Regions from separate parts of the Insulibacter thermoxylanivorax genome, predicted to be linked through region 1. Evidence: a T-box and tRNA genes for the amino acid it is inferred to sense, from the RefSeq annotation. Region 1 holds a T-box; the other holds one or more tRNA genes.
What was found. A T-box is a leader RNA that pairs with one kind of tRNA and senses whether it is charged. The one in region 1 lies ahead of PRECH8_RS11790 (valine--tRNA ligase), so its partner is inferred to be a tRNA-Val.

Region 2: it has a tRNA-Val gene. The T-box ahead of PRECH8_RS11790 (valine--tRNA ligase) is inferred to sense a tRNA for this amino acid. The anticodon was not compared.

What each region holds. Positions count from the first base shown of each region.
Region 1 covers NZ_BMAQ01000033.1:79,440-89,501, reverse strand. The annotation lists gene PRECH8_RS11805 (SPOR domain-containing protein) at 1-1,231, opposite strand, end outside; gene murC (UDP-N-acetylmuramate--L-alanine ligase) at 1,471-2,865, opposite strand; gene PRECH8_RS11795 (bifunctional folylpolyglutamate synthase/dihydrofolate synthase) at 2,872-4,221, opposite strand; gene PRECH8_RS11790 (valine--tRNA ligase) at 4,434-7,118, opposite strand; T-box leader at 7,174-7,391, opposite strand; gene PRECH8_RS11785 (YszA family small membrane protein) at 7,606-7,770, shown strand; gene PRECH8_RS11780 (LysM peptidoglycan-binding domain-containing protein) at 7,830-9,230, opposite strand; gene hemH (ferrochelatase) at 9,389-10,062, opposite strand, start outside.
Region 2 covers NZ_BMAQ01000005.1:199,611-209,672, forward strand. The annotation lists gene PRECH8_RS03935 (ABC transporter permease) at 1-1,242, shown strand, start outside; gene PRECH8_RS03940 (ABC transporter ATP-binding protein) at 1,246-2,139, shown strand; gene PRECH8_RS03945 (ABC transporter substrate-binding protein) at 2,126-3,739, shown strand; gene PRECH8_RS03950 (phosphatidylglycerophosphatase A family protein) at 3,865-4,398, shown strand; gene PRECH8_RS03955 (hypothetical protein) at 4,506-4,670, shown strand; tRNA gene PRECH8_RS03960 (tRNA-Met) at 4,889-4,962, shown strand; tRNA gene PRECH8_RS03965 (tRNA-Ile) at 4,970-5,043, shown strand; gene PRECH8_RS03970 (hypothetical protein) at 5,260-5,427, shown strand; tRNA gene PRECH8_RS03975 (tRNA-Val) at 5,578-5,650, shown strand; gene PRECH8_RS03980 (methionine ABC transporter ATP-binding protein) at 6,040-7,044, shown strand; gene PRECH8_RS03985 (methionine ABC transporter permease) at 7,041-7,700, shown strand; gene PRECH8_RS03990 (MetQ/NlpA family ABC transporter substrate-binding protein) at 7,745-8,641, shown strand; gene PRECH8_RS03995 (formate--tetrahydrofolate ligase) at 9,176-10,062, shown strand, end outside.

The sequences.
Region 1 (10,062 bases):
CCTCCGGCACCGCACCGGCGATATGATTCGCATGCATCGACCATCCTTGATGGGACTCGGTCAATGCCTGAATCGTCTCATCTTCAAAATTCGTCAGCACCTTCTCTTCCAGATGGACCAGGGTCAACAATGACACCATACGCGCCAGATCTAATCCGTCTGAGAAGTAAGCCCGAACATGCTCGGCTTCCGAATCCCCCCATTGAATCGCCTGGATCACCGGACGTGCATAGGGCTTGACATAGGTCTCCAGATCAAGGCTGCTTAGCTGGTTGCTGAGCAGCAGGGCGCTGTTGCGGTCGGGAGTCATGCCTGCATAGACCACATGTTGTTCCCTCGCTTCATAGGCGCTGGCGATGCCTGCTTGCCGCAGCTGATTCTGGGCTGCCTGTGCTCCTTCTAAAGTAGAAAACACCCCGAACTGCAGCATATAGACGGTATGCTCCGGCAATTGCACACTCACGCCGCGGTTCTCCATAGCGCCGGATTCTTCCGGACCATCCGGGTCAGCAACAGGCTGCATGGAGTGATCCTCTGCCCCCTGAGGCGTGAATACAGGCGGAGCTTCCGGCTGCGTGAGGTTCGAGAACATCTGGATGACGAACAGGCCCAGCAGCACCCCCGTTGCTACGGCGCCTAAGGCCGATGCGCCGAGGCGGAACCAAGACAGCGGCGAACGATAGGAAAGCGCCGGCTGCGGTTCATCAAGATCTAAGAGGATCAGTCCGTCCCGTTCCACATCAGCAGCACCCGCGCCGCTATGTTCGAACTCAGCGTCCATTCCGTCCATTCCAGCTCTTCGCCTCACATCATCTGTCTGTCTCTGCTGCATATCGAAGCTGTCGTTCGTCTCATCCACCGAAGCAAGCCCGGAAGGCTTGTCCCCGCCAGTATCAGCATCCCCTTCCCTGCCGCTCTCCCGGATCAGTTGTTCCAACCGCTCAACCTCGATATCAAAGGGGGAACTCCAAGCGCCGTAATCGTTCGTGTACAGATTCAGCATCTGCGAATCATAGATCGAATCCGACGCTTGATCCAGCGCATCCCCATGCTTCCTCTCCGACGGTGAATCTATCTCCTGATCCTCGTGAATTCTCAGATCCATCTTCTGATCCCTATGAAACTCTTGGGTCATTGGGCTCGAATCCTTCGACCCGTCATCCTGTGCGGCAAGACGGCTGAATTGCTCTTTGTCGTGGTCAAACCGATAGGTGATGCGTGCCTTCGTCATCCGTCAACTCTCCCTCTCATCCAATCTTCTATTACAATCTATGAGAAAGAGAGATAGATTATGCATGGTTTAGAAGTTAGCAATCAGCAACCAATGCAAATGCATTAATAGAGCCGGAAATCATAAAGCTCCTCTTGCCATCCTCTTCACACAGCTGGCTGCAAGAGGAGCGTCTATCGCAGCTGTTTCTCATGATGACACGAACCGTGATCACGTTGACCTAACACACACAAGCCGCACTATTGCTGGATTCCCTCGCGGTCCCGCTGCTGCAATTCTTTGACGAAGGCGTCAGCTACTTTCCAGATGTCCCCCGCGCCCATCGTCAGCACGAGATCCCCGGGATGTACGCTGCTGCGCAGATAGGCAAGCACATCCTCCTTGGCCGGGAAGTAGCGCACATTCGGATTGCTGTTGGCGCGAATCATCTCCGCCAGCTTAGCAGCGCTGACGCCTTCGATCTGCTCTTCTCCAACAGGTGAATAGATATCCGTCAGCACCACCTCATCGGCCTCCGGGAATGCGCGGCTGAAGGAATCGAGCAGGAAGAAGGTACGCGAATACCGCTGCGGCTGGAAGACGGCGACGATCCGTTTGCCGGTGGATTTGGCTGCCATGATCGTCGCTTCGATCTCCGTCGGATGATGGGCATAGTCGTCGATGACGAGGATGTCGTTCACTTCTCCGAGCACCTGGAAGCGGCGCTTCGCCCCGCGGAACTGTTTGATCGCTTCCTTCACCTGGGCAAAGCTTAGTCCTGATTCGAGGCAGGTAATCAACGTGGCTAAGGCATTCAGCACATTGTGCCGGCCAGGTACATTGAGCTCAAGATGCCCCAGTTCTTGTCCACGTTCAACCACGGTGAAGGAGATGTACCGGTCTCCGAGCTTGATATCCCGCGCCATATAGTCCGCTTCATGATCGATGCCGTAGGTGATGACCGGCGTCTTCAGCTTCGGCAGCATCTCGCGCAGATACACATCATCCGCGCAGAGAATGGCCTTGCCTCCTTCTTTCACCTGGCTCAGGAATTGGGCGTAAGCTCGCTTGAGATTCTCGAAGCTCCCGCCGTAGTTCTCCAGATGATCCGCTTCGATGTTCGTTACGATGCCGAGGATCGGATGGTATTGGAGGAAGGAGCCGTCGCTTTCATCCGCTTCTGCGACCACATATTCACCATTGCCTGCCTTGGCATTGCTGCCGACATTTAGGATCTCGCCGCCGATGATATAGGTCGGATCCGTTCCGCAGGCTTCCATCACCAGGGCGATCATCGAAGATGTGGTTGTTTTCCCATGAGCACCGGCCACGGCGATTCCTTTGCGGGCATTTAACAAGCGAGCCAGCATCTGCGAGCGGTGGATGATCGGGATGTTCAGCTTCTCCGCTGCCACCATCTCCACGTTATCCTTCGGCAGCGCCGAAGAATAGACGACGAGATCAGCCCCTTTGACATGTTCTGCCTGATGTCCGATGTATACTCTGGCGCCTCTGGCGGCTAATTTCTCCGTTAGTTCCTGACGCACTTCATCCGAACCGCTGACCCGATATCCCATCTCCAACAACACGCGGGCGATGGCGCTCATGCCATAACCGCCGATCCCGATAAAGTGGACGTGCTCCTGGGTGTTCAAACCGCTTCACCAACCTTTTTCAGAATGAGATTGATTTAAAAGCATGGAACGAACATCTGCAACGAGATACAACGATCCGGTGACGACTGCAAGATCATCTGGTCCCGTCAGCTGACGCAGCTTCTTCACTGCCTGCTGCCAGTCAGGTTCTATCACCAATTCCGGCCGATCGAGCGCCAGATCTTGTTTCATCTTGGAGATCAATTCACTCAGTTCTGCTGCATCCATCGGCTGCCGGAAGTCAGGCTGAGTGATGATCAAGGTATCCGCTAATGGAAGTATATGTTCGAAGTACTCCCGGTGATGCTTCTTACTCAGCATCCCCGCCATGATATGCAGACGTTCGTAAGAATATGACTCTCGCAAGGCGTCAGCAAGCACGCCAGCTCCCTCTGGATTGTGAGCTCCGTCCACGATGATCCGCGGCTTCCGGCTGACTTCCTCCAATCTGCCCGGCCACTCTACTTCCGTCAGCGCAGCCTTAAGATCCTCCTCTTCGAGGATCAAGGCATAATATTGACGCAGCACCTCGAGGGTCATCACAGCGGCTGCAGCATTTTTGAACTGATGATCTCCTTGAAGCGAGATCCTGAGGTCCCCGTATTCGCGGAAGGGACCGACGAAGTCCATCGCCTTCGTGCCGTCTTCCCGCCGGCTCAGAACATAGTCAAAGTGCTGTTTATAACGGTACAGCGCTGACTTGCGCTCTGCAGCCGTCTCTTCAATCACATGCAGCGCTTCCGGCTGCTCGGCCGTGGTCACGACGGGAACGCCCGGTTTGATGATGCCCGCCTTCTCCGCTGCGATCTTCTCGATCGTATCGCCGAGCAAATCGGTATGGTCCATCCCGATGTTCGTGATGACGGAGACGAGAGGAACGACGATATTCGTGCTGTCCAATCTCCCCCCGAGCCCTGTTTCCCATACGACGTAGTAAGGATACGTCACCTCTGCAAAATACAGTATCGCCATGGTGACACAGATTTCAAACATCGTCGGATACCCGAGTTCCGTCGCACCGATCTCATCCGCCACCGGCTTGATGCGATTGCTTAAGCGGAGCACATCTTCCTCGGAGATCGGCTCCCCGTTAAACGTGATGCGTTCGGTGAATTTCTCGATATAGGGGGAGGTGAAGGTCCCTACATCATATCCGGCCCTGCGCAGCACCTGACCGATCATCGCGCAGGTGGAACCCTTTCCATTCGTTCCAGCAACATGGATATATTTAAGCCGCCGTTCCGGATGGTCGAAGGTTTTCATGAAATATTCCATTCGCTTTAGACCTGGTTTGATGCCGTTTGCACGCAATTCCGTGATCCATTGTACGGCTTCTTCATAGGTACGAAAGCTCATCTTCATTACCTTCTTTACTATATGATGTTGCCCCGTATATGATTGGGCAGCTGTAAGAACGAGATCATCAGCATCATTGCGGGCTGAGATCCGGAGCCGGGCGAGCGGACAAGGGAGGAGGCGAGACCATCGAATCCCAGGCGCACTCTCCGGCTCCGTGAATCTTATTAATCGATAGGATCACGTGGGATCCTGTCTTGATATTCTTGATATTATTGTAGGCGCTTGAGTTCCTCAATCCGCTCCAGGACGAGGTCTCTCTTGGCCATATAGTCCTGCATCTTATTCCTTTCTTCTTCGACAATCTTCGCAGGCGCCTTCTTGACGAACCCTTCGTTGGCCAATTTCTTCTCGACGCGCTCCACCTCATAGTTGAGCACCGCCAACTCCTTCTCCAGGCGTTCGATTTCCTGGGAAATATCGATCAGCCCTGCCAGCGGCAAGAAAAGTTCTGCACCGCTGACCACCGCCGTCATCGCCTGCTCAGGATGCGCTGCCTGCATATCCATGACAAGAGACGATGTGCCGCAGAAGCGCTCGATGTAGACCGTGTTCTGCTGCAGGATGGACAGCGTTGCTTCATCAACAGGTTTGATGATCAGATCCACCTTCTTGCTCATCGGTACGTTGACTTCAGCGCGAATATTGCGCACGGCGCGAATCACGTTCATCAGCAGTTCCATCTGTTTGACCGCTTCCGGCGCTTCGCGGGACTCATCGACCTGCGGCCAAGGCGCAAGGGTGATCGTCACCCCTTCATGGGGCAGATGCTGCCAGATCTCCTCCGTCAAGAACGGCATGAACGGATGCAGGAGGCGCAGCGTCTGGTCAAGCACATAAGCAAGCACCGACTGCGTGGTTTTCTTCGCCTGTTCATCGTGCCCATAGAGGCTTAACTTCGAAAACTCGATATACCAATCGCACAGGTCATCCCAGATGAAATTATATAACAAGCGGCCGACTTCACCGAAGTCGTACTGATCCATCAGACGGGTGACATCGCGTATCGTCTCATTCAGGCGATGCAGGATCCACTGATCCGCTGTGCTGAGCGGTCCGCTCAGATCGATGTCGGATGCGCGGAACCCTTGCAGATTCATCAGCGCAAAGCGCGAAGCGTTCCAGATCTTATTCGCGAAGTTGCGCGCTTGCTCCACCCGCTCCCAGCGGAAACGCAGGTCCTGTCCCGGCGTGAGGCCCGTCGAAAGCATGAAGCGCATGGCATCAGCGCCGTACTTCTCGATGACTTCCAGCGGATCGACGCCGTTGCCGAGGGACTTGGACATCTTGCGGCCTTCCGCGTCCCGCACCAAGCCGTGGATCAGCACATCCTTGAACGGAATCTCTTCGGTGAATTCCAGCGCTGTGAAGATCATGCGCGCTACCCAGAAATAGATGATGTCATATCCGGTTACGAGGACATCCGTCGGGTAATAACGCTGCAGATCCTCCGTATCCTCCGGCCAGCCCATCGTCGAGAACGGCCACAGGGCAGAGCTGAACCAGGTGTCCAGCACGTCCTCATCCTGACGGACTTGGTTGGATCCGCAATGGCTGCAGGCGGTCACATCTTCACGCGATACGGTTACTTCGCCGCAGTCTTCGCAGTGCCATGCCGGGATGCGATGCCCCCACCACAGCTGACGCGAGATACACCAGTCGCGGACGTTCTCGATCCAGTTCAGGTAGATCTTCTCGAAGCGCTCCGGCACGAACTTGACGCCGCGTCCCGAATGCTGGGCTTCGATCGCTGCCTTCGCCAGCGGTTTCATCTTAACGAACCATTGCGTGGACAGATAGGGCTCTACCACGACTCCGGTCCGCTCGCTATGGCCAACTTGGTGAACATGTTCTTCGATCTTGATCAGAACGCCCTGCTTTTCCAGGTCTTTCACCAGCTGTTTGCGGCATTCGAAGCGGTCCATGCCTTGATAGCGGCCGGCGTTCTCGTTCATCTTGCCGCTCTCATCCATCACCAACACCTGCGGCAGGTTGTGGCGCAAGCCCACTTCGAAGTCGTTCGGATCATGGGCCGGGGTGATCTTCACCGCGCCGCTTCCGAACTCGGGGTCCACATACTCATCAGCGATGATCGGAATCTCACGGTCGACGATCGGCAGGATCAGCGTCTTGCCGATCAGATCCTTATATCGGGGATCCTCCGGGTGCACCGCTACCGCCGTATCTCCCAGCATCGTCTCCGGCCTTGTCGTCGCCACGGTGATCTTGCCGGAGCCGTCCTTCAGCGGATATTCAAGATGATAGAGACGACCTTGGACTTCCTTGTATTCGACCTCAATATCCGACAGCGCCGTGCGTGCAGCCGGGTCCCAGTTGATGATGTACTTGCCCCGGTAGATGAGGCCTTTCTCATACAAGCGGACGAATACTTCGCGCACGGCCCGCGACAGACCCTCATCCAGCGTAAACCGCTCCCGCGAGTAATCCAGCGAAAGCCCCATCTTCGCCCATTGCTGGCGGATGGTATCCGCATACTGCTCCTTCCAGGCCCATACCTGCTCGAGGAATTTCTCACGGCCGAGATCATAACGGCTCAACCCCTGTTCTTCACGCAGCTTCTGTTCCACCCTCGTCTGCGTGGCAATCCCCGCATGGTCGGTGCCGGGCAGCCACAGGGTATCATATCCCTGCATGCGCTTCATCCGCACCAGGATATCCTGCAGCGTGAAGTCCAGCGCATGTCCAATGTGCAGCATCCCCGTGACGTTCGGCGGCGGAATGACTACAGAGTACTTAGGCGCGTCCTTGCGCCTTCCAGCGGTGAAGAATTCATTGTCCATCCAGAATTTATACCATTTGGCCTCCGCATCGTGCGGATTGTAGGTCGTCGGCATCGAAACCGCTTGGTCCTGTTTCGCTTGGTCATTGAGTTCCATCGCTTAAGCAACCTCCCTATGTGAATACCCTATTAAAATACAAAAACCTTCCGTCACAAAGGACGAAAGGACACTTCCGCGGTACCACCTTTGTTCCGCGCACCTTAGAAAACACAGGCACGCGGCACTCTTACAGATAACGGCTGTATGGACCGGCTGGCAGCAGCGACTCCCGGGCGACTTCAGCGGTTACAATCCAACGGAACCTCTCAGCATCATGGTTCCGCTCTCTGGTTGGGTTCGCCGCTTACTACTCCCGTTCAACATCTTTGGCGATATGGATCTGTCGAATCTTATAAGCCTTTCATCAACAATATGATACCCGCCTTTATCAGCCTAGTCAATAATTAGCATAACCATTCTTCCGTCCCTCATAAGCTATAGAAGGATCTTTTTTCCTTCGCATGCATCATGTTGCATGGGTCGGTCTGCCGATGTTCGTAACCCTTCGCTCGGCAAATCTAACATTCTGTAGGAGGTGGACTCGTTGCAGAAGTTCTGGTTTCGCATCCGCTATACGGTGAAGACCGTGTGTTTTCCCTTAATCATCCTGCAATTCATTCGCACGTTGATCTTTCCGACGCCCTTCGATGTGCTGCTCTTATTCCTGCTGTTCCTCGTCTACGTAGGATTCCTTATGGAAGTATATTAACCAGCACGCAAAAATGCCCCAGCCGCTCTTCAGTGCTAGGGCACCATGCTTCCCAACGGTTACCCGTAAGTGGGAATATAGATAACTTGGCCTTCATATACCCGATCGGAATCGAGGCGATTATAGAGCACGATCTCCTTCGGATTTAGAGAATACCGCGAGGCGATCATATCCAGCGTCTCTTCTTTCTGCACGATGCACATCCGCACCTTGCTGAAGGGCTGTTCGTCCTGTTCCGACGAGAGCAGGAGATTCTTCCACTTGACCGCATTGTCCCGCGGTTCCTCCGCTGTTACAGGTTCTTCTGCTTGCTCGGCAGCTGCTTGGGCCTGTGCTTGCGCTTCTTCCGGCGCAGACTGGAGCAGGGATTTCACGCCTTGTACGGAGTCCGCCCAAGTATCCGCACCTTGCTTGTTGCTGCCGAAAGCGATCTTCATCTCCTGCTGCTCTTCCCTCTTCATAAGATCTTCGGAGTGACCCTCTTTCTCCGCCGGTTCTCCCAGCAGCTCTGCACTCGTCTTGTGTTCCGCATCCAGAGCTTGTTGGTCTTGCGGCGAGATAAGATCCGCTTCATCCTTCGTCTTCATATCGGACTTCGCATCAAACTTCAAGTCAGCCTGATTATCAGCCTTTGCCTCCACCTGCGGCTCTGCCTTCTCTTCCTTCATCTCCTGCACAACCTCATGCTCAGCCTTGCCCTTCTCCTCCTTCGCTTCCGCCTTTGCCGGCTCCTTCACCTTCTCCTCGATCACTTCCTTGGGCGCGGCAGGCTTGGTTTCCTTCAGTTCCTCGACGGGTTTGGCGGGTTTCTCGACGCGTCCTTCCTCCGTGCCATGAAGGAACGCCTGCTGCTTCTCCTCTCCGGCGCCTTCAGCAGTTGTGCCGTCGCCCGCTGCAGCCGGCGCAGCTGCTTGCGGAGTCTTCAGGCGGCCTGGTGCGGCCGCATCAAGCGGATCCAATCTCGATCCAGAAGCCGTAGAAGCAGCTTCCAGCGTCGACTGTTCCGCTCCAGCGCCGTGCTCTGGCCCCGCATGCGGAGATGACGCATCATACACCAAGATCGCTTCGCCGGAGGTTTGCCAGGTCTGCTCTGCAGAAGTATCGATCCCATTCAAAGAGATAACGCCGATAATATTCAAGCTTCTGTCAGAGATCACTTCGACATCGAAGTTCTCGATCTCGATGCCGATCTGATCCATGCGTTTGATCCGTTTGAGCGGCAATGTGATCTCTACGGGGATGCGATGGCTTAACGGCTGAGACCCGCTGTGCTCCCCGAGCCCTGCATATGTACCCGTCAGCAGGAGATCTCCGCTTAACACAGCTTGGTCATCATGGGTTTGCATCGTAATGCGCGGCAGAAGCTCTATATCCTCCAATTCACCGATTCCCGCTGCATCTTCGGACAGCGTCAGCCGTTCATAGATATCAAACCTGAGTCCTTTCGGTTGTTCAGACACGGGTCTGGCCTCCCTTCACCTTTCATAATCCCTATACCGGTCAACTGCATGTGTACGCTCAGCCGGTCTGTGACGGTTCAATCTATATATATGGGTGAACAAGGAGGACCATGCCTAACTTTTTTGTTTTTTTGCTGTCTGATCTTCGAACCCGTCGATTACATCTCATACGAACCAGGGGGCCGGTCCTTCAGCTCGACAACGAGATCCCGCAGCAGCTTGATGTATTGGGGGTCTTGGTTCAAAGAGCGCACCCGCTCGAAGTGAATGCCCAGCTTCGCCGCATGCTGCTTTGCTTCGATATCCAGGTCATACAGGATCTCCAGATGGTCGGACACGAAGCCGATCGGACAAGCGAGGATCTCCTTCACTCCTTGCTTCTGCAGATCCGTCATGACATCGAGGATGTCCGGCCCGAGCCACGGATCCGCCGTGCGGCCGGCGCTCTGCCAAGCGAACTGCCAGCGGGAGATGCCCGCATGATCAGCGATGAGACGCGAGGTCATAAGCAGCTGATCGACATACGGGTCATTCATCTCCAAGATCCTCTCAGGCAGGCTGTGTGCGGTGAACAGCACATGGACCCCGGTCTTCCCTCCTTCGAACTGCTCCAGACTTTCCGAGATCCGCTCCGTATAAGCTTCGATCAGCTCGGGACGGGTATGATAGCTCTTCACAAACCGCATGCGGATTCCCAGTCCCTCCGCCTTCTCAGCAGCCCGCTGGATATAAGAGCCGACGCTCATCACGGAATAATGAGGCGCAAGGACGACCCCGACGGCTTCATGAATGCTCGCATCGGCGATGCGCTGCACCCCGTCTTCGATGAAGG
Region 2 (10,062 bases), on a different contig from region 1:
GTATATAACTCCTCGGCAGCGCGGACGATCGATCTCAACTCGACGGAACAGCTGCTGTATCGCTATGGCTCCGATGTGATCGTGAAGACGGTGTGGGAAGGATACAGCGCCAGCCTGCCCACGGGTCCGCCGAGCGGCGGAGGAGGGGGCGGCGGAGGCGAGCAGCCGAACAATCCGAACAATCCGGGCAATCCCGGCGGTCCTGGTTCCCCAGGCGGCCAGCCGTCACCACCGCCGCAGATGTTCTACCGTGAACCGCCCTTCGAGATTTATCGCACCCTGGAAGGGGTCGAGCACGCCGCGAAGGTGCTGAGGACCAATGTGAATGTGGTGGTATCCGGACGTTCGAAGGGGCAGGGAGAACTTCTCGGCATTCAGAATGACCAGTTTGCACCGGTTGCTTGGTTCCGTCTGGATATGTTCCCTAAGTATCATCCCTATGCATATCTGGATGCATTAGGCTGGCACGAGAATGCGGTTATCATCTCTCAGAAGTTCGCTGACGAGAACATGCTGGAGCCTGGGGATACGGTCTCCTTGGTCATTCAGCAGAACCGCCTCGAGTTCATCATCGTCGGAACGGTGCCCTATTGGCCGTCGCTGTATCCAGATGAAGCGCCGTTCTTCATCGTGAACCTCGATTACATCTATGATCAGGTTCCGCTGATCCCTTATGAGGTCTGGTTGAAGATGGAAGAAGGGGCGCTGTTGTCCCCGATTATCGAAGGACTGCAACAAAACAATATCCATATATCGTCTATAGAGGATGTAAGAAGGGAATTGAATGAGCAGGCAAGACACCCGTCGCGGGGAGGCGTATTCGGGATCTTAAGCCTCGGCTTCCTCATCTCGGTCATCATCTCCCTGATCGGTTACTTGCTGTACTGGTTCTTTAACCTTTCGAGCCGCGTGGTACAGTTCGGGGTCTTGCGTGCCATGGGCCTTTCGCGCAGGCAGTTGACGGGGATGCTGCTCTTGGAACAAGTGTTCACAGCGGGGTTGTCGATCATCCTGGGCATCGGTATCGGCCGTTTGGCCAGTTATCTATACCTGCCTTTCCTGCAGACGAGCCAGAACGTGAAACAGCAGGTGCCGCCATTCCGCGTCATCTTCGATGCTAAGGACGATCTAGCCATCTACATCGTCGTCGCCGTCATGCTGGCGATCGGAGCAGCCATGCTGTTCATGCACATCCGCCGGCTGAGGGTGCATCAAGCGGTTAAACTTGGAGAGGAGCGGTGATCGATGATCTATTGCGAAGGATTAGTCAAGATCTACAAGACCGACGTCGTCGAAGTCGTGGCCCTTCAAGGCTTGAACATCGAAGTTCGTAAAGGCGAGATGATGGCGATCATCGGCAACAGCGGAAGCGGCAAATCCACCCTGCTCAACATCCTCGGCGGCCTCGACCGGCCGTCGGCCGGGCAGGTGCGGGTAGGCGAATGGGATCTGCTGAAGATCACCGACAAGCAGTTGGTTGAGTATAAACGCAAGACCGTCGGCTTCATCTGGCAAAACAATGCCCGCAACCTGCTGCCTTTCCTGACGGCGCTTGAGAATGTTGAAGTGCCGATGATGCTGAATGGTCAGTATGACCGCGCCTACGCCAAGCAGCTGCTGGAATGGGTGGGGCTGAAGGATCGCATGCACAACAAGCTCCACCAGCTGTCCGGCGGTGAGCAGCAGCGGGTGGCCATCGCCATCGCCCTTGCCAACCGGCCGCAGCTGCTGCTGGCGGATGAGCCGACGGGGTCCGTGGATACGCAGACAAGCGATCTCATCATGGGAATCTTCCGCAAGCTCAACCAAGAGCTGGGCGTGACGATCGTCATCGTTACCCACGATCTGTCCTTGGCCAGCAAGGTTGACCGCGTCGTGGCGATCCGCGACGGCATGACGAGCACAGAGTTCGTCAAGCGCAATCCGAATCTGGATCTGATGTCCATGGAAGGCCGGCGATCGATCAATGAAGGACATGAAGAGTATGTGGTGGTCGACCGCGCGGGCCGCCTGCAAGTGCCGAAAGAGTTCCTAAGCGCACTAGGAGTGGAGAACAAGGTGTCGATGGAATTTGACGGCGAGAAGATCATCATTAAAGCACCTAACCAATTGGAGGGGAATCTAAATGAGAAAGCATAAAGGATGGAAGAAGGTTATTATCATCTGTATCGCGATTTCTTTGTTCATCCCTGTACTGGCAGCATGTACGAGGGAGGCGCCGCAGTCGTCGGATACCGTTCGTACGCTGCGTTTCGCCAGCGGCAGCGGATATATCGGACAGAATGGTTCGGCGTTCCGCGAATTTACGGAGTTATTCGAATTTGAACATAAGAATATTGAACTGGAATACATCGAAACCATGGATCAGAGCTATTACTACGGTATGCCGACGCCCAATGAAGAGCGTCCAGACCCCCTGGATGCCCTAAAGGAAGCGATGACCGGTCCGACACCTCCGGATATCGTCATGCTGGAGTATCATCAGCTGCCTGAGCTCATCAACGAGAATTTGCTGCTTTCGCTCGATGAGATGATCCAGCAGGAACAAGACTTCAATGTGGACGATTATGTCCCGGCGGTGATCGAAGGGCTGCGCAAGCCTGGTAATGGTACTTTATACGCACTGGCGCCATTGTTTTATTCCTCTGCTGTCATCTACAATAAGCAGCATTTCATCGACCGCGGCGTGGAATTCCCGACCGATGGCATGACTTGGCAGGAGATGTTCGATCTGGCTCGCCGCGTAACGGTGAATGATGAGAACAACCCCGTGTACGGCTTCGCCTTTAACAATTGGTACGGCGGCGGAATCTATGAACTTTTCTACAATATGAGCCTGTATACGCAGCCGCTCGGGTTGAAATGGATCGATGAGGAAACCCTGCAGATGACGGCGAACACACCTGGCTGGCAAGAAGTATGGCAAACCTTCGCCGATCTGTACAAGGAAGGCGTGTTCCCGAAGGAGCCCGACTACAGCAAGCCGCGTGAAGGAAGATTCGCTTGGGATGTGTTCCTGTCCGGTGAAGCTGCCATGGCCGTTGTTTCTTACAGCTATCTGAATGAAGTGATCACGGCGAACAACAGTGCGGCCAATATCGAGGGCTATGAGCCGATCGACTGGGATGTGGTCTCGCTGCCTACGCATCCGGAAGCACCAGGTGTAGGTTCCAACATCTCCTACTACGGAATCTTCGCGATCAACGCGAACGCAGAGAACGTCGAGGATGCTTGGGAATTCATCAAGTTCGTCACCGGTGAAGATTGGGCACGCGTGAAATCCAAAGCAAACTACTATCTGGTCGCCAGACAGTCCTACATTCAACCATTTGACGGCGCAGAGTACAATTTGAACGCTTTCTTGAACCTTACGCCGCCTGAGTATTCCAACACTGAAATGATTCTCTATGAAAAATTGCCGGATTACTGGTCGGTTCAGAATATTGGGCAGATGAAATTTGCGGAAGTCGTCAACAACGGCAAGGATATCCAGCAAGCGCTGCAGGAATGGGAGACCGAAGGTCAGATGATGATTCAGCAAATGCTTGAGAACAAGGATAATCCGAACGGAGATTTCGGCATCTTGCCGATCGATATCCAGATTGGCATCGCTTCTGGGGAGATTGATCCTGAGGATGTCTTGACTGACTTCGAAGACGTTGAATTTACAGAAGAGGAGATCATCGTCGATGACATGGCAGACGATGTGATCGAGGAAGAAACTGCAGAACAGGAATAAGCTGAATCCTAACCGCGCCCGGAGTGATCCGGGTGCGGTTATGCGTGTATATGCACATTTTTGCTATAACGGGTCTTCAACTGTGTATGGTATAATGGAGATTGTTGAGGGGAGAGTGAAAGAATATGAAACGCAGAGTCCATAGTGATGAAGTGAAAGCGGCTGCTTTGCAGAAACTGGAAGAACGAGGCGTCAAGATCGAAGATATCGCGGAGATCGTCTATACGATGCAATCCCCATATAACCAAGACCTGACGATGGAGCAGTGCATCAACAGTGTAGTCAAGGTATTGGAGAAACGCGAAGTGCTCCATGCTCTTCTGGTCGGCATCGAGCTTGATGTGCTTGCAGAGCAGGGCAGATTATCGGAACCGCTGCAATCCCTCGTTGAGACCGATGAAGGCCTCTTCGGCTGCGATGAAACCCTGGCCCTGGGTTCGGTGCTTGGGTATGGCAGCATCGCGGTAACCACCTTCGGTTACCTGGATAAGGATAAGATCGGTGTGATCAAACGTCTCGACACGAAACGCGGACTTGGCGTTCACACGTTCTTGGATGACCTGGTCGCAAGCATCGCTGCCGCTGCATCGGGCCGACTTGCTCACCGCATGCGCGATGAGGAAGAGAACGGCAATGCGCCGCAAGAGAGTGCCGGCTGAGCGAGCGCTTTGATTTTGCCAATTCATACCCATGTGCCATAGGATATATTCCGGTCTTTTCTGGACACACTAGGTGTTAAGAAAGCTGAACACGGAGTGGTACGGTTATGAATTGGATCTATTGGGGCAAACTTTATGATTCCAAATTCCAGGCTTCCTGCTTAGCGAAAAGGATGGAAGAAGATTGGTGGATCTATGGGTATGAATGCCCTGGACAAGTTGAAGTTTTTCGCTCGCGGCGAGGCCGGTTTGGCGTGCGCTTCACGGTCTAGCATAGATTGAATTCATAGGATGGAGCTGCGCAGCTTAGAATGAACTCCCTGAATATACGAATAAGATGCTTGATATGATGGGTTTAACACAAGTGTTGAAACAGCCGCCGCAGGAATAAAATTCATTCTCGGCGGCTGTTGACTTCTTCTTGATCTGTGTGATAAGATAATAAATGTCGCTAATTAATAGTTTCTCTTAGTAATAACCCTACTGACGACGCGGGGTGGAGCAGTCTGGTAGCTCGTCGGGCTCATAACCCGAAGGTCGCAGGTTCAAATCCTGCCCCCGCAATATCTAAGGGCCTTTAGCTCAGTTGGTCAGAGCGGTCGGCTCATAACCGATTGGTCACAGGTTCGAGTCCTGTAGGGCCCATATGAATATCGGATACATACTTCGTGCATACGGAGTTCAGACAGAAGTTGTCGACATCGAGTCGGCAGCTTCTTTGTTTTCGTCTAATGTTCTTCTCGTGAGAAACTGCGTATCACAGCTGGAAGCTGAAGGAAGTCGGAGCGGAGCATGTATGCGGCCGGCATATCTCGGTGAGAATAGGACCTAGAACTCAGCGAAAGGGGGACGTACAAGGAGATGGTTATTCAGACAAAGGATTATCAGATCGCCGCGCTGGAGCCTGACAGCGACGCGGTCAAACTGCTGCAAGAGGCAGAAGCAACCATCGCGGAACTGACCGGCCGAGAGGTCACATTGATTGCTTACGAGAGGAGCGAGGACCTGCCGCCTGCTAATCCGACTTAAGGATGAAGCCTATCTTCACAGTAACGCAGGAAACGGACCCTTATTCTATCTCGCCCTGTTGTGTGTTTCTCGAAAAAATAAAATAAATAGTTGACAACAGGTCTAAATCTTGATAATATAGTTCTTGTCGCCAATGAGAATAGTTAATATGACCTGTTAGCTCAGTTGGGAGAGCACCATCTTGACAGGGTGGGGGTCAGTGGTTCGAGTCCACTACAGGTCATCAGCGGGAACCCTTGCGAAGCAAGGGTTCTTTTGTATTATTGAGCGATTTTACAATCCCCATCAGCATGCATCCATCTGTTTCATCATGCCCTGTCCGATCGGCGAACGTTGGTCGTGACTTACTTGCAGTGTTTATAGAAAACGAATAGAATAATAGGGTTGATAGTTCACGAGAGCAGGTCCTATGGATCTATTCTTTGTGCAGTGAAGAAATGGGATGGAATCATTCTCTAAAATAAGAAACTTTTTACAAATGACAATGCTTGATGCTTCGAATTATGCTTATATTCAAATTCTGAAAAAATGATTGAAAAACAAATGGACTTATAATATACTATTCCAACAGGATAACTCAGGATTATCCTGCTGGGGAAGGGAGTGCTCCTTCTGATCGAATTAACTGGTGTCAGCAAAGTATATCAATCGAAGGATTCTGTCGTGCACGCTTTGCGAGATATCGATCTCAAAGTGGAGAAGGGTGAAATATTCGGCATCATCGGTCATTCCGGCGCCGGCAAGAGCACGCTTTTACGCTGTGTAAATCTGCTGGAGAAGCCGACATCCGGTACCGTCAAGGTAGGGGATGTCGTCATGACCGGCCTCAGCGAGAAGGAACTGCAAGAGCGAAGGAAGAAGATCGGCATGATCTTCCAGCACTTCAATCTTCTCTCTACAGCGACGGTCCGGGAGAATATCGCCTTCCCTTTGAAGATATCGAAGTATCCGAAAAAAGCAATCAAACAAAGAGTAGATGAACTGCTGGAGCTGGTAGGGCTCGCAGAACACGGAGACAAATATCCGGCACAGCTCTCCGGCGGTCAGAAGCAGCGCGTCGGGATTGCTCGGGCGCTGGCTAACGATCCGGATGTCCTGCTCAGTGACGAGGCCACATCAGCCCTTGATCCGCAGACGACGGATTCGATCCTCGAACTGCTGCTTGATATCAACCGCAAGCTGGGCATTACCATCCTGCTTATCACCCACGAGATGCACGTCATCCGCGCGATCTGCGATCGGGTAGCGGTGATGGAGCAGGGTCGGATTATCGAATCTGGCGAGGTGCTGGATGTATTCTTGAATCCGCAGCATGCGACGACGAAGGAATTTGTCAGCCAGGTGTCCGAGGAATTGGATACAGAGATCCTGCGTTCCAAGGCCGAAGGCCGCATCGTGCGCATCCATTATATGGGAGAGATGGCTTATGAGCCGATCCTGTATGAGACGGTGCGTGCCACAGATGCAACCTTCGTCATCTTGCAAGGTACAGTCTCCCGTATGAAGGAGACGCCTTACGGGCAATTGATCGTCGAGCTGCGAGGAAGTCAAGAGGACACGGATCAGATCATCGAGAGGCTTAGAAGCCGAGGATTGGAAGTGAATATCATCCTATGAACTTCGATAATATCCGCTGGCCGGAGATCATCAAGGCCACCAATGATACCTTAATCATGCTCGGTGTGACGATGCTGTTTACCGTCGTCATCGGTTTTATCATCGGGATCATCCTGTTCCTGACCTCCTCCGGTCAGATGCTGCAGAACAGGGTGATCAATGGGATCTTGTCGTTCATCGTCAATATTCTGCGTTCTGTCCCATTTGTCATCCTGATGCTTCTCGTCATGCCGCTGACGAAGATGATCGTCGGTCAATCCTGGGGGGTCAAGGGAGCGATCCCGCCGCTCATCGTCGCAGCCGCACCGTTCTTCGCTAGACTCGTGGAATCGGCGCTGCGCGAAGTTGACCGCGGCGTTATCGAAGCCGCACAGGCGATGGGCGCCTCTAGAAGCCGCATCGTATGGAGCGTACTGCTTCGTGAGTCCCGGGGAGGATTGATCGCGGCGATGACGATTACAGCGGTCACGCTGATCTCTTATACCGCCATGGCGGGTGTCATCGGCGCAGGGGGTCTTGGGGACATGGCGATCCGCTATGGCTACCAAGGCTATAAACTGGAGCTGATGCTCGTCACGGTGGCGATTCTGGTCATCATGGTTCAGATTCTGCAGATGATTGGAGATGCGCTCGTGCGCAGATTCAGTCGGAAGTAGAGTTGAACATATACTCAAAAATAAAGAAAAGAGGAGATGGAGAGATGAAAAAGTGGTTACTGGTTCTGGCAGCCGTACTGCTGATCTTCGTCGCTGGCTGCGCACAGGACAATGGAGGCAACACGGGCAACAATGCAGCACAGAATCAAAATGCAGAAACAAACAACGAGGCTGAGAACGGGGCTAATGAACAGTCCGAACAGCCGGCACAAGTGGAAGAAGTAACGCTTAACATCGGTGCTTCTGAAATTCCGCACTCGGAGATCTTGAATTTCGTTGCACCGATCTTGGCTGAACAAGGTGTCAATCTGAACATCGTCGTATTCAACGACTATGTACAGCCGAATGTACAGCTGTACGAAGGTGAACTGGATGCGAACTTCGTCCAACATCAGCCGTACCTCGATGAGTTCAATGCTGAAAGAGGCTATGACTTGGTAAGCGCAGGGGGTATTCATATCGAGCCGTTCGGCGTGTACTCCAACCGCGTGCAATCGCTGGATGAACTGGAGGAAGGAGCGAAGATCGCAATTCCCAACGATCCAACTAACCGCGGACGTGCGCTTCTCCTGCTTGCTCAGAACGGCCTGATCGAGCTCTCCGAAGAAGCTGGTACAAGCGCAACTCCAGCGGACATTACGAACAACCCGCACAACTTCGAATTCGTAGAGCTTGAAGCGGCGATGCTGCCTCGTATGTTGGATGAGTTCGATGCAGCGGCGATTAACACGAACTATGCGCTGCAAGCTGATCTGAATCCGCTCGAGGACGCACTTGTCATTGAAGATGCCGAGTCTCCATATGTCAACATCGTGGCTGTCCGCCCGGACAATCAAGACTCCGAAGCGATCAAGAAGCTGGTCGCCGTACTTCAATCTCAAGAAGTTGAGGAATTCATCCTCGAAAACTACAACGGAGCTGTCGTTCCTGCGTTCCAATAATCGATTGAACGCAATGATCTGCTATATGAAGCCGTCCATGCAGGTGCATGGGCGGCTTCTTTATGTATTGAGTCGGCCCAAGAGGGCTCAAGAGTATCTTCTCGGCGTGTGGATCAGCGTCATGGTATGCTGAATCGTATGCTGAGACGATAAAAAGGATCGACTCAGCGGTGGTGACGGTGGAGCATCATGCTGAGACGATAAAAACCATCGACTCAGCGGTGGTGACGGTGGAGCATCATGCTGAGACGATAGAAACTATCGACTCAGTTTCTGTTCCGCCTCCGCTGCTGCTTGAGTGCTGCTCAAACAGAGTTCGTATTTCCCGGGCAAGCGCAATAATCGAGTGAATGTTACATCCGGCAACAAATCACAACAACAAATCACAACAAACTCCAAACCCAGCCCCGGTTCCTAATCGTTGCACCTGTAATAGGTGTTATTGCGCTTCAATAAGAAATATGAAATGATCAAAAGATAAGCTGTACACTCCATATCAATTTACACAACACAGAATCAGCAGGGGGATCGACGATGAGCACAAGACAGACAAGCAATACCTCAGAACAACAAAACACCGAACGCAAGTTAACTGATCTGGAGATCGCACAACAAGCGGAGCTGCTGCCCATCGCGGAGATCGCGGCCAAGTTGGGACTGCAAGAGGATGAATGGGAAGGCTATGGCCGGTATAAGGCGAAGGTTGACCTCTCCGTATTGGAGCGTACAGCGGAGAGGCCGGAAGGGAAGCTTATCCTGGTTACAGCGATGAATCCGACGGTGGCCGGGGAAGGCAAGACGACGGTGAGCGTCGGATTAGCTCAAGCGATGAACCGCCTCAATCACCGCACCGTACTAGCACTGCGCGAACCTTCGATGGGGCCGGTGTTCGGCATGAAGGGCGGGGCAACGGGCGGCGGCTATTCGCAGGTCGTGCCGATGGAGGAGATTAATCTGCACTTCACCGGCGATATGCATGCGATCACAGCGGCGAACAATCTGCTGGCAGCGCTGATCGACAACCATATCCAGCACGGCAATGAGCTGGGCTTGGATCCCCGCCGCATCGTCTGGAAGCGGGCGCTGGATATGAATGACCGCGCACTCCGCCAGGTGATCATCGGCCTCGGCGGCAAGCAGAACGGTACGCCCCGCGAGGACGGATTTGATATCACCGTTGCTTCTGAGATCATGGCGATCCTCTGTCTCGCGCAGGATCTCCATGACCTCAAGGAGATGATCGGCAATATCTTGATCGGATACACCTACAGCAACGATCCCGTCTATGTCAGACAGCTTAAGGTTCAGGGAGCCATTGCCGCCCTTTTGAAAGACGCGCTCAAACCGAATCTTGTGCAGACGCTGGAACATACCCCTGTTCTCATCCACGGCGGCCCTTTCGCCAATATCGCTCATGGCTG